DNA from 3 places in the Paenibacillus sp. MAH-35 genome. Region 2 is predicted to be linked to each of the others. Evidence: predicted binding sites of a transcription regulator. Region 2 holds the regulator's gene; each other region holds the start of a gene.

Region 1 (3,285 bases), on a different contig from region 2:
CGGTAGGCACGGAGCTGCTGCTCGGCCAGATTGTCAACACGAACGCCCAATACATAGCGCAAGGCTGCGCAGGCATAGGACTGAATGTGTATTACCAGACGGTCGTCGGGGATAACCGGGAGCGGCTGCGGCAGACGTTCGAGCTGGCGGCCTCGCGGGCGGACTTCGTCATCGTGACCGGAGGGCTGGGCCCGACGCAGGACGATCTGACGAAGGATGCGCTTGCGGAGCTTCTCGGATTGTCGATATCGATTCATCAACCGTCGATGGACAAAATCGTCTCGCTGTTCCGCGCTCGAGGAACGGAAATGGTGGAGAGCAACGCGAGACAAGCCAATCTGATCGAAGGCTGCGAGCCACTCTCCAACGACAACGGGCTTGCGGTAGGCGTCGCTTTGACGCATGAGGGGACGCATTATGTGCTGCTTCCCGGCCCGCCGAAGGAAATGAAGCCGATGTTCGACCGGTACGCGATCCCGTGGATCAGCTCGGTGATGGGTGATCAAGCGGCTCCCCTGCACTCGAAAATGCTCAAGTTCGCCGGGATCGGCGAGTCCAACCTGGAGCACCGGCTGATCGACCTGATCGAAGGCCAGCAGGACCCTACGATCGCTCCTTATGCGAAGGAAGGCGAAGTGAGCATCCGGCTGACGACGCGGGCCGTGACGGCCGAGGAAGCGCAGCGGAAGCTGGCGACAACCGAACGGGAAATCCGGAGCCGGGTCGGAGATCACATCTATGCCGATTCGGATGTGCCGATCGAACGTGTGATCGTATTGCAGCTTGCCGAAGCAGGCAAAACGCTGGCGCTTGCCGAAAGCTGTACGGGAGGGCTGGTCAGCGAGATGATCACCGAAGTAGCCGGCAGTTCTGCCGCTTACAAGGGTGGGATTGTCTGTTATACGAACGAAATCAAGCGGAACCTGTTAGGTGTACCGGCGGAACTGCTCGAAGGCGCCGGCGCGCCCGGCGCAGTCAGTGCCGAGACAGCTGTGCTGCTCGCCGAGCAGGTGATGGAGAGAATCGGCTCGGATTACGCGATCTCGGTTACGGGAGTAGCGGGGCCTGCTGAATCGGAAGGCAAGCCGGTAGGGCTCGTCTACATCGGTTTAGCCGAGCGCGGACGCGGCGCCGAAGCGGAGAAGCTTCAATTGTCGGGCAATCGCGAATCGATCCGGCTGAAGGCGGCCAAGCACGCTTTATACCGGCTGTGGCAGCGTCTTATAAAGTAAGCCGCGAGCGTCGTCTGCTCGGCGGCCCGGCAAAGTTTTTGTTGCCCGGGACGAGATCATGCGATATACTTGCAGTATTGTAGCGGAAGCACCGTAACATGGCCCTGGTAGCCTTGTTGCGGTGTTTTTTTGTCCGTTCGAAGCTCATACGCTTATCGGGCGGATACGTGCGAATACGGCTATTTGGCGGGACTGGAGATGGCCGCAGCGACTGTTCGCAAAAAAATGCGAATGTATGTTCGAAAAAATACTTGGCAAATGGGCGAAAAGAAGGTATCATAAGCTATAGAAACGATAAAAAGGAAGTGAGTAGGTTGTCAGATCGCCGCGCTGCGTTGGAAAATGCCCTGCGTCAAATTGAGAAGCAATTTGGCAAAGGATCGATTATGAAACTTGGTGAATCCACCCACATGCAGGTGGAGACCATCCCTACCGGAGCGCTTGCGCTCGATATCGCTATTGGGGTTGGCGGATTTCCGAGAGGAAGAATTATCGAAGTTTACGGACCGGAATCGTCAGGTAAAACGACAGTGGCGCTGCATGCGATCGCCGAAGTGCAGCGGGCCGGAGGACAAGCCGCCTTTATCGATGCCGAGCACGCTTTGGACCCGTTGTATGCAAGCAAGCTGGGTATTAACATCGACGAATTGCTGTTGTCACAGCCGGATACAGGCGAGCAGGCGCTCGAGATCGCGGAAGCGCTCGTTCGCAGCGGTGCGGTCGACATCATTGTTATTGACTCCGTAGCCGCTCTCGTACCGAAAGCGGAAATCGAAGGCGAGATGGGCGACTCCCACGTCGGCCTGCAAGCCCGGCTTATGTCCCAGGCGCTCCGGAAGCTGTCTGGTGCGATCAACAAGTCGAAGGTTATCGCGATCTTTATTAACCAGCTCCGTGAGAAGGTCGGCGTTATGTTTGGTAACCCGGAAACGACTCCGGGCGGACGCGCGCTGAAGTTCTATTCTTCCGTCCGGCTGGAAGTGCGCCGTGTCGAGACGATCAAGCAAGGCAATGACATGGTCGGCAACCGGACACGGATCAAGGTAGTTAAAAATAAAGTTGCTCCGCCATTTAAGCAAGCCGAGGTGGACATCATGTACGGGGAAGGCATCTCCCGCGAAGGCAGCATTGTGGATATCGGAACGGAGATGGATATCGTTAACAAAAGCGGCGCTTGGTATTCCTATGACGGCGAACGTCTTGGCCAGGGCCGCGAAAACGCAAAGCAGTTCCTTAAAGATAACCCGCAGATCGCTGCCGTTATCGAACAGAGGATCCGTGAGGCAAGCAATATGAACCAAGTTGGCGCTCAGATGGTTTCGTCGGATGACGACGAGGACGAAGATGAGCTGGCAGCGTTCGAATAACATCATGTGACGGCTGCATGACCGGATGCGCACCTTTGAATTTTGATAAGGTGCGTTTTCGGTTTTTGCGCTGTTTGGCTATCGGAAGGAGGCAGCATGAACAACACGGAATCCCTCATTACCGCTGTCGAAAGGCATCCGAGGAGGAACGGCCGGTATCTCATCTATCTGGACGGACAGCATGCGCTAACTGTCTACGAGGAAGTGCTGATCAAGCACCGGCTGCTGAAAGGGGAGCGGGTCGAGGCGGACAAGCTGCGCCGCGTGCTGGAGGACGAGGAGCAGCAGAGGGCATGGTCTGACGCCTTGAAGCATGTCGGCCGCCGGCCGAGGTCGGAGAAGGAGGTCCGGCAGTTTCTAAAGCGCAAGGAATATACGGAACCGCTGATTGACCGGATTATACAGCGGCTGAAGGAGCAGAGGTATCTCGACGACGCCGATTTTGCGGCATTATGGACGGAGCAGCGGATCTACTCGCAGAAAAAGGGCAGCAGGTGGGTAAAGCAGGAGCTGCAGCAAAAGGGTGTCGCCCCTGCAACGATTCAGGAGGCGCTTGATCAAGTTCGTCCGGACGAAGAAGAGCGGATCTGCGTCGAGCTCGGCTTGAAAAAGTGGAAGCTGACGAGCGGAACCTCTCAGGACAAAAGGCGGAAGACCGCTGGTTTTCTGATGCGGCGCGGGTATTC
Region 2 (3,285 bases):
TGTTCGTACATTCAATACGGTAGGGGCGAACCACGGGTATACGTGTGTAGTGAAGGTGTCCATGGCCGGACACGACAAAACGGCGGACGATCTGGGATCGCAATGGACGGATGGTACGACAACCTACACGCTGCTGGACGTAAACGGCGATCATCTTACATGGGGGTGCCCGTATACGGTGACGAACGGGATCGTATCCGCTCTGCTTGCCCAACCCGGGCAAGATCTCACTCCTGTAAGCGGTGCCGTCCATACACAGCCGGTGAACGTCAGCGTCCTTGTACCGGGGGCTCAGCTCTATCCGTCCATCAACAACATAAAGGTGCAATATTTGCTGGACGGCAAGGAAATTACGGAGGACGGGATGTTCTCGGGTACAGTTCTGAAGGTGCACGAATCTTATTGCATTATGGACTATAGGGCGATCATAGATTTCGCGCAATCCCATCCGGGAGTGAGTTATGTGAACGATTCGGTAGCGGGGGCTGTTCGGCTCTCGATCGTGTATACGTTCAGGAAGGGCGGCCGCTGTCATATCTCCCATAACTTCAAGGCTTTGCAGAAGCTGCAAGTCATGGACTGCGGCTTTCTGCAGTCGATGCCGATGAGTTTGTCCGGTCATACGCTCAGCCGTTATATGCCGGATGTGAAGATCAAAAGCGGGCAGGATTTTCAAAATATAGTGGATATGACCGGTTACAGTATGAATCTCGTATATGGCCCATCCGATTATGCTGACCCGGCCAAGCCTCCCAACCGATATGTCGACTGGCTGCGGGACGGCAGCGGGTTGGGGAAGGTCGGTTTTACAATGGGATATATCGTCGACAAAACGAACAGCAAAAACGCCGATCGGGCGGCTCAAACATCGAGAGGCTGGGATATGCGCAGCACGAGGAAAAGCTATCCGATCGCGATGAGCGGACTGATCTTAAATGCCGGGGACTACAAAACGTTCATGGGATACCGGAACTACTTGTCGCCGGTTGAGGCGGGGCAAGCCACCAATCTAAGCGTAGTTCAAGACGACAAAGATACATATGTGTACATCGATTACCACGTCCCCGTTACCGGAGCGAATCTCAAGCTCCCCGAACATATAGGGAAAACCGTATCTGTGATCGATCACGTAAACTTTACGCTTCATAACGATATAGTAGACAGCGACGGCATTACCTTCAGTATTACTGCCGGCCATGGCTATGCGATCTTGAAAGTACACTGATCCCCGCTACCCCGAGCGAGCCGGTCGTGGGGATCTGGCTGCGGCCGGACAGCGCATGTATCACGAAATACAAGGTGCGCAAGACAGCTGTCAGTGCGATTAGACAGCCAGAGCCCTGACCGGATATCCGGCAGGGCTCTCTTGGCGTACGGATTATGGCTCGTCCCGTAAGAGGGGCGAGCCAACATGAGACTTAGTGAATGTCGCGGAACAATCCGATTACTTTCCCCAGGATCGTTACGTTGCGGAGACGAATCGGGTCCATAGACGGATTCTCCGGCTGGAGCCGAATATGGTCGCGCTCCTTGTAAAACGTCTTGACGGTCGCTTCGTCATCTTCGGTCATGGCGACGACGATATCGCCGTTGTTCGCGGTCGGCTGCTGCTTAACGATAACGTAGTCGTTATGGTGAATGCCGGCTTCGATCATACTTTCTCCGACGACGCGAAGCATGAATACGCTGTGGTCGCCGACGAAATGACTCGGAAGCGGGAAATACTCTTCGATATTCTCGGTTGCCGTAATCGGCATACCTGCCGTTACTTTGCCGACTACCGGTACACGCGCAATCGAGAAGGAAAATACGGAGGCGGATTCGTCATGGGCGCTGAGCACCTCGATCGCTCTAGGCTTGGTCGGGTCTCTGCGGATGTAACCTTTCTTCTCGAGCCGGTCCAAATGACCGTGTACGGTAGAGCTGGACGCAAGCCCGACGGCTTCGCCGATTTCCCTTACGGAAGGCGGGTAGCCTTTATCGCGTACTTCGTTCTTGATAAATTCCAGTATCGCTTGTTGGCGATTGGAAACCTTGCTCACGATCATCACTCCCATTACGGACATTTTATATGGGTAAATTATACCACAGAACTCGAGTTCGTACAAACATAAGTTCGAGTATAGGTCTTGAACAATTCAACCATCCGGTAACATGTCGTTCTGATGTATATAAAGTATTCGTTTGTAGTGTACATGATATCGTTGACTCCTATATTGGGCCATTTTATAATGAAATCAAGAAAAATATAACAATTATAGCATTCTGTAATGTATGTTATTGTAGTTGTTATATACATCAGATCCGACCGCAGAAGGAGAGGAGGTGTTCCGGATGGGATAAGGCCGATGTAGGGGGAGATATACGGTGCAGCAAAGGAGGACCGGTGATTGAAGAAAAAACCGACGCATGAGCAATTTCAGAAACAGCTGGATCATATGGTACAGACGCTGCGAGCAGACATTCTGGAAGGAAAGTATGCAACCGGCGACTACTTGCCTTCGGAGCTTGAGCAGGCGAAGATGTTCAGATTAAGCAACAAGTCGGTGCGCAAAGGGCTGGACATACTGAATGCGGAAGGCTGGATCGAGAAGATCCCGCGGGTTGGCAGCCGGGTGCTGGCGAAGCGGGAGACGGTTCGTCTGACCGTCGGGATTAACCGTACGGATGAGGTCAACATGAAATTATCCGGACTCGCCGAGCTTTTTTGTAAGCGCTATCCTTGGATCGAGCTTGAGTTTGTGCCGTTTGTATCGGATCTCGGCGGACCGGGCGACCAGCGGAAGCTGGCGGAATTCGATGCGATCGTCATCAACCACCTTCAATTTCAGCGGATGAAAGAGAGTGGTCATCTTCCCCTGTTCGCCCCTTTGCCGGAGAAGCGGGAGATCTACCCGTTCCTTTCGGGACTGTTCAAGGACGGCGGGATGCATTATGTGTACCCGATCATCTTTTCCCCGATCGTGCTTTGTTACAATAAGCGGCATTTCCGCGAACGGGGCTTGGCCGAGCCGGACGGCAGCTGGACCTGGGACGACCTGGTCCGCAACGCCATCGAGCTTACGAACGGGAACGGGAGATTCGGATTCGCCTTTTATTTGCTGAATGAAAACCGCTGGCCGCTCTTCTGGCTCCAGGCGGGGGAAGATCTCCGGCAGGAAGGCCGCAGCCCGGAATCGCTCCGGCACTCCCGTCTGATGGACGCGGCGAGACTGTGCAAAAGTATCATCAGCAACCGCGATTTTTTCCCGATGTTCTTATCGGAGAACAACCGGGAGATCAATG
Region 3 (3,285 bases), on a different contig from region 2:
GCCAGCTTCTCCAGCACGGGATAAGCCCCTTGCTTCAGCTCGGCTTTGCCAAGATCGAACAGAAACAGGTCGTTCAGCTTGATCGCGATGCCGCGGGGGGTATCGCTGGCGGACAGCTGTTCCTCCAGATGCTGATCGGCAATATATTGCTGAACGATTTTCAGCAAATTTTGCAATTCCTTCTCTTTTTCTTTCTCGGGATCGGAGTTTGGCTCCGTCTTGGATTCCGGCTGCTGCTGCGTCTGGTCTCCGGACTTCGGGTCCCCGGGAATCGCCTCGCCCATAATGCCGGTCCCTTTCGGGATGACCGAGGAGCCGTCGTTGAACTGCATCTGCAGCGCTCTGGACAACGTGTCGTATTTGGCCGAGTCGATCTTGCTCATCGCATACAGGATGACGAAAAAAATCATCAGCAGCGTAATCAGGTCGGCATAGGTGATCAGCCATCGCTCGCTGCTGGAATGGGAACCGGACGGCTGCTTGCGTCTCCTAGCCATCGGCGTTCGCTTCCTTCCGAACTTGCGCTTCCGTGTCGAGCAGCAGGAAGGACGTCAGCTTTTTCTGGATCATCTGCGGGTTATGTCCCGCCTGCAGGGCGAGCAGCCCTTCGAGCATCATCTCCATCTCGGCGATTTGCTCTTCGCTGCGGACTTTGATCTTGCTGCCGATCGGCAGGTAGATGACGTTCGCGCTGGCGACGCCGTACAAGGTGGCTGCGAACGCTACGGCAATCGATCCGGCGAGCGATTCGGGATCGGACATGTTGCTCAGGACGTGGATCAGACCCATGACCGTACCGATAATCCCCATCGTCGGAGCGTAACCTCCGGCGGCTTCGAATATTTTCGCAAAGCTGGCATGCAGCTTTTCTTTCGCTTCGATCTCAACTTCGAGAATTTGCCGGATCAGATCCGGGTCCGTGCCGTCGACCACCATCTGCAATCCGTCCCTGAGAAAAACGTTCGGGTGCTGCTGAGCGCGGTCTTCTATGGCAAGCACGCCCTCCCGGCGGGCGATAACCGCCATCTCGACCAGCTCCTCGATCAGCTGCTCCGGTTTTGTTTTCCTTTCGCTGAACGCCATGCGGAGTGCTTTCGGGATCTGCTTCAGCTGCGATTTCGGGAAGCTGACGACAACCGCGCCGATCGTGCCTCCGAACACGATAATGGCGGCACTTAATACGAGCAGACCGTTGATATGGCCTCCATCCAGCAGGAAACCTCCCACCAATGCCAGCAGGCCAAGTATTATGCCTAGAATCGTAGTTAAATCCATGAAACAGACCCACACCCTTTGTTTGAAAATTTGCAACAATTCGGAAAAAGAAGTATAATATCTGATGAGAACAAACATTCGGTAGACCCTGTCGCATGTCACACCATATATCGGTAATTGAAGAAAGAGTCAATAGAGTCGAAAGACCCAGAGCGAGGGATAAAGCGATGAGCGATATCGTGCTCCACAACAAACCGTTTCAACTGGTTTCTCCATTCCAGCCTCAAGGCGATCAGCCTGGGGCTATTGACGAGCTTGTCCGCGGACTGCAGGAGGGCAAGAGATATCAGACGCTGCTTGGCGCGACCGGCACGGGGAAGACGTTTACGGCCGCCCAGGTGATCGCCCGGGTGAACCGCCCGACGCTTGTTATTGCGCATAACAAGACGCTGGCGGCTCAGCTTTGCAGCGAGTTCCAGGAGTTTTTTCCCCATAACGCCGTGTCGTATTTTGTCAGTTATTACGACTACTACCAGCCGGAGGCGTATATTCCTTCGAGCGATACGTACATTGAGAAAGATTCCAGTATTAACGATGAGATCGACAAGCTCCGCCACTCCGCAACCAGTTCGTTGTTCGAACGCCGCGACGTAATCATCGTTGCCAGCGTATCGTGCATTTACGGTCTCGGTTCCCCGATGGAGTACCGAAATCTCGTCTTGTCGCTGAGGACGGGGATGGAACGACCGCGCAACGAGATTTTGCACAAGCTGGTCGATATCCAGTACGCGCGGAACGATCTTAACTTCGTCCGCGGGACGTTCCGCGTTCGGGGCGACGTTATCGAGATTTTCCCGGCTTCGAGAGGCGAGCAGGCGATTCGCATCGAGCTGTTCGGCGACGAGATCGAGCGGATTACTGAAATCGACGTGCTGACCGGAGAGATTCTCGGCGAGCGGGATCATGTGGCGATCTTCCCGGCGTCTCACTTCGTCACCCATGAGGATACGATGAAGAAGGCGCTGGTGGACATCGAGCGCGAGCTGGAGGAGCGGCTCGAAGAGCTTCGTTCCGAGAACAAGCTGCTGGAGGCTCAGCGGCTGGAGCAGCGGACCCGGTACGATCTGGAGATGATGCACGAGATGGGGTTCTGCTCCGGCATCGAGAACTACTCCGGCCCGCTTACGTTCCGCGAACGCGGCGCTACGCCGTATACGCTGCTGGACTATTTCCCCGACGATATGCTGGTTATCGTTGACGAATCACATGTATCGCTTCCGCAAATCCGCGCGATGTACAACGGCGACCGGGCGCGGAAGGAAGTGCTGGTCGATCACGGCTTCCGGCTGCCGTCGGCGCTGGATAACCGGCCGCTGCGATTCGAGGAGTTCGAGCAGAAGATCAGCCAGGCGATCTTCGTCTCGGCTACGCCGGGCCCGTATGAGCTTGAGAGCTGCCCGACGATGGTGCAGCAGATCATCCGGCCGACAGGTCTTCTCGATCCGATTATCGAGGTGCGCCCGACGAAGGGACAGATCGACGATCTGATCGGCGAGATCAACGAGCGGATCGCCAAGGACGAGCGGGTGCTCGTCACGACGCTGACGAAGAAAATGTCGGAGGATTTGACGGATTATTTCAAAGAGCTCGGCATTAAGGTCCGTTATCTCCATTCCGATGTCAAGACGTTTGAACGGATGCAGCTGCTGCGCGAATTGCGGCTCGGCACGTTCCATGTGCTGGTGGGCATCAACCTGCTGCGGGAAGGGCTGGACTTGCCGGAAGTATCCCTCGTCGCCATATTGGATGCGGATAAGGAAGGGTTTCTGCGTGCCGAACGGTCGCTCATTCAGACGATCGGACGGGCGGCGCGGAACGCGAACGGCCGGGTTATTATGTACGGGGACAAGCGGACAGATTCGATGGACCGGGCCATCCGCGAGACCGAGCGGCGGCGCGCGATCCAGATCGAGTTCAACGAGAAGCACGGCATCACGCCGCAGACGATCCAGAAGCGGGTGCACGATGTTATCGAGGCCACGAAGGTGGCGGAGCAGAAGGCGGACTATC

The links. Region 2 encodes LexA, which represses DNA repair genes until DNA is damaged. Its sites were predicted from a motif close to CGAACATATGTTCG; they were not measured.
Region 1: recA (recombinase RecA) is a predicted target of LexA. The motif match lies at 1,461-1,474, and genes of this name have one in related genera.
Region 3: uvrB (excinuclease ABC subunit UvrB) is a predicted target of LexA. The motif match lies at 1,343-1,356, and genes of this name have one in related genera.

The regions. Positions count from the first base shown of each region.
Region 1 covers NZ_JBYUPU010000011.1:16,351-19,635, reverse strand. The annotation lists gene AC3Y2E_RS14025 (competence/damage-inducible protein A) at 1-1,232, shown strand, start outside; gene recA (recombinase RecA) at 1,547-2,599, shown strand; gene AC3Y2E_RS14015 (RecX family transcriptional regulator) at 2,696-3,285, shown strand, end outside.
Region 2 covers NZ_JBYUPU010000030.1:20,624-23,908, forward strand. The annotation lists gene AC3Y2E_RS24695 (hypothetical protein) at 1-1,225, shown strand, start outside; gene lexA (transcriptional repressor LexA) at 1,419-2,042, opposite strand; gene AC3Y2E_RS24705 (extracellular solute-binding protein) at 2,391-3,285, shown strand, end outside.
Region 3 covers NZ_JBYUPU010000045.1:3,345-6,629, reverse strand. The annotation lists gene AC3Y2E_RS29370 (flagellar motor protein MotB) at 1-497, opposite strand, end outside; gene AC3Y2E_RS29365 (flagellar motor protein) at 490-1,275, opposite strand; gene uvrB (excinuclease ABC subunit UvrB) at 1,443-3,285, shown strand, end outside.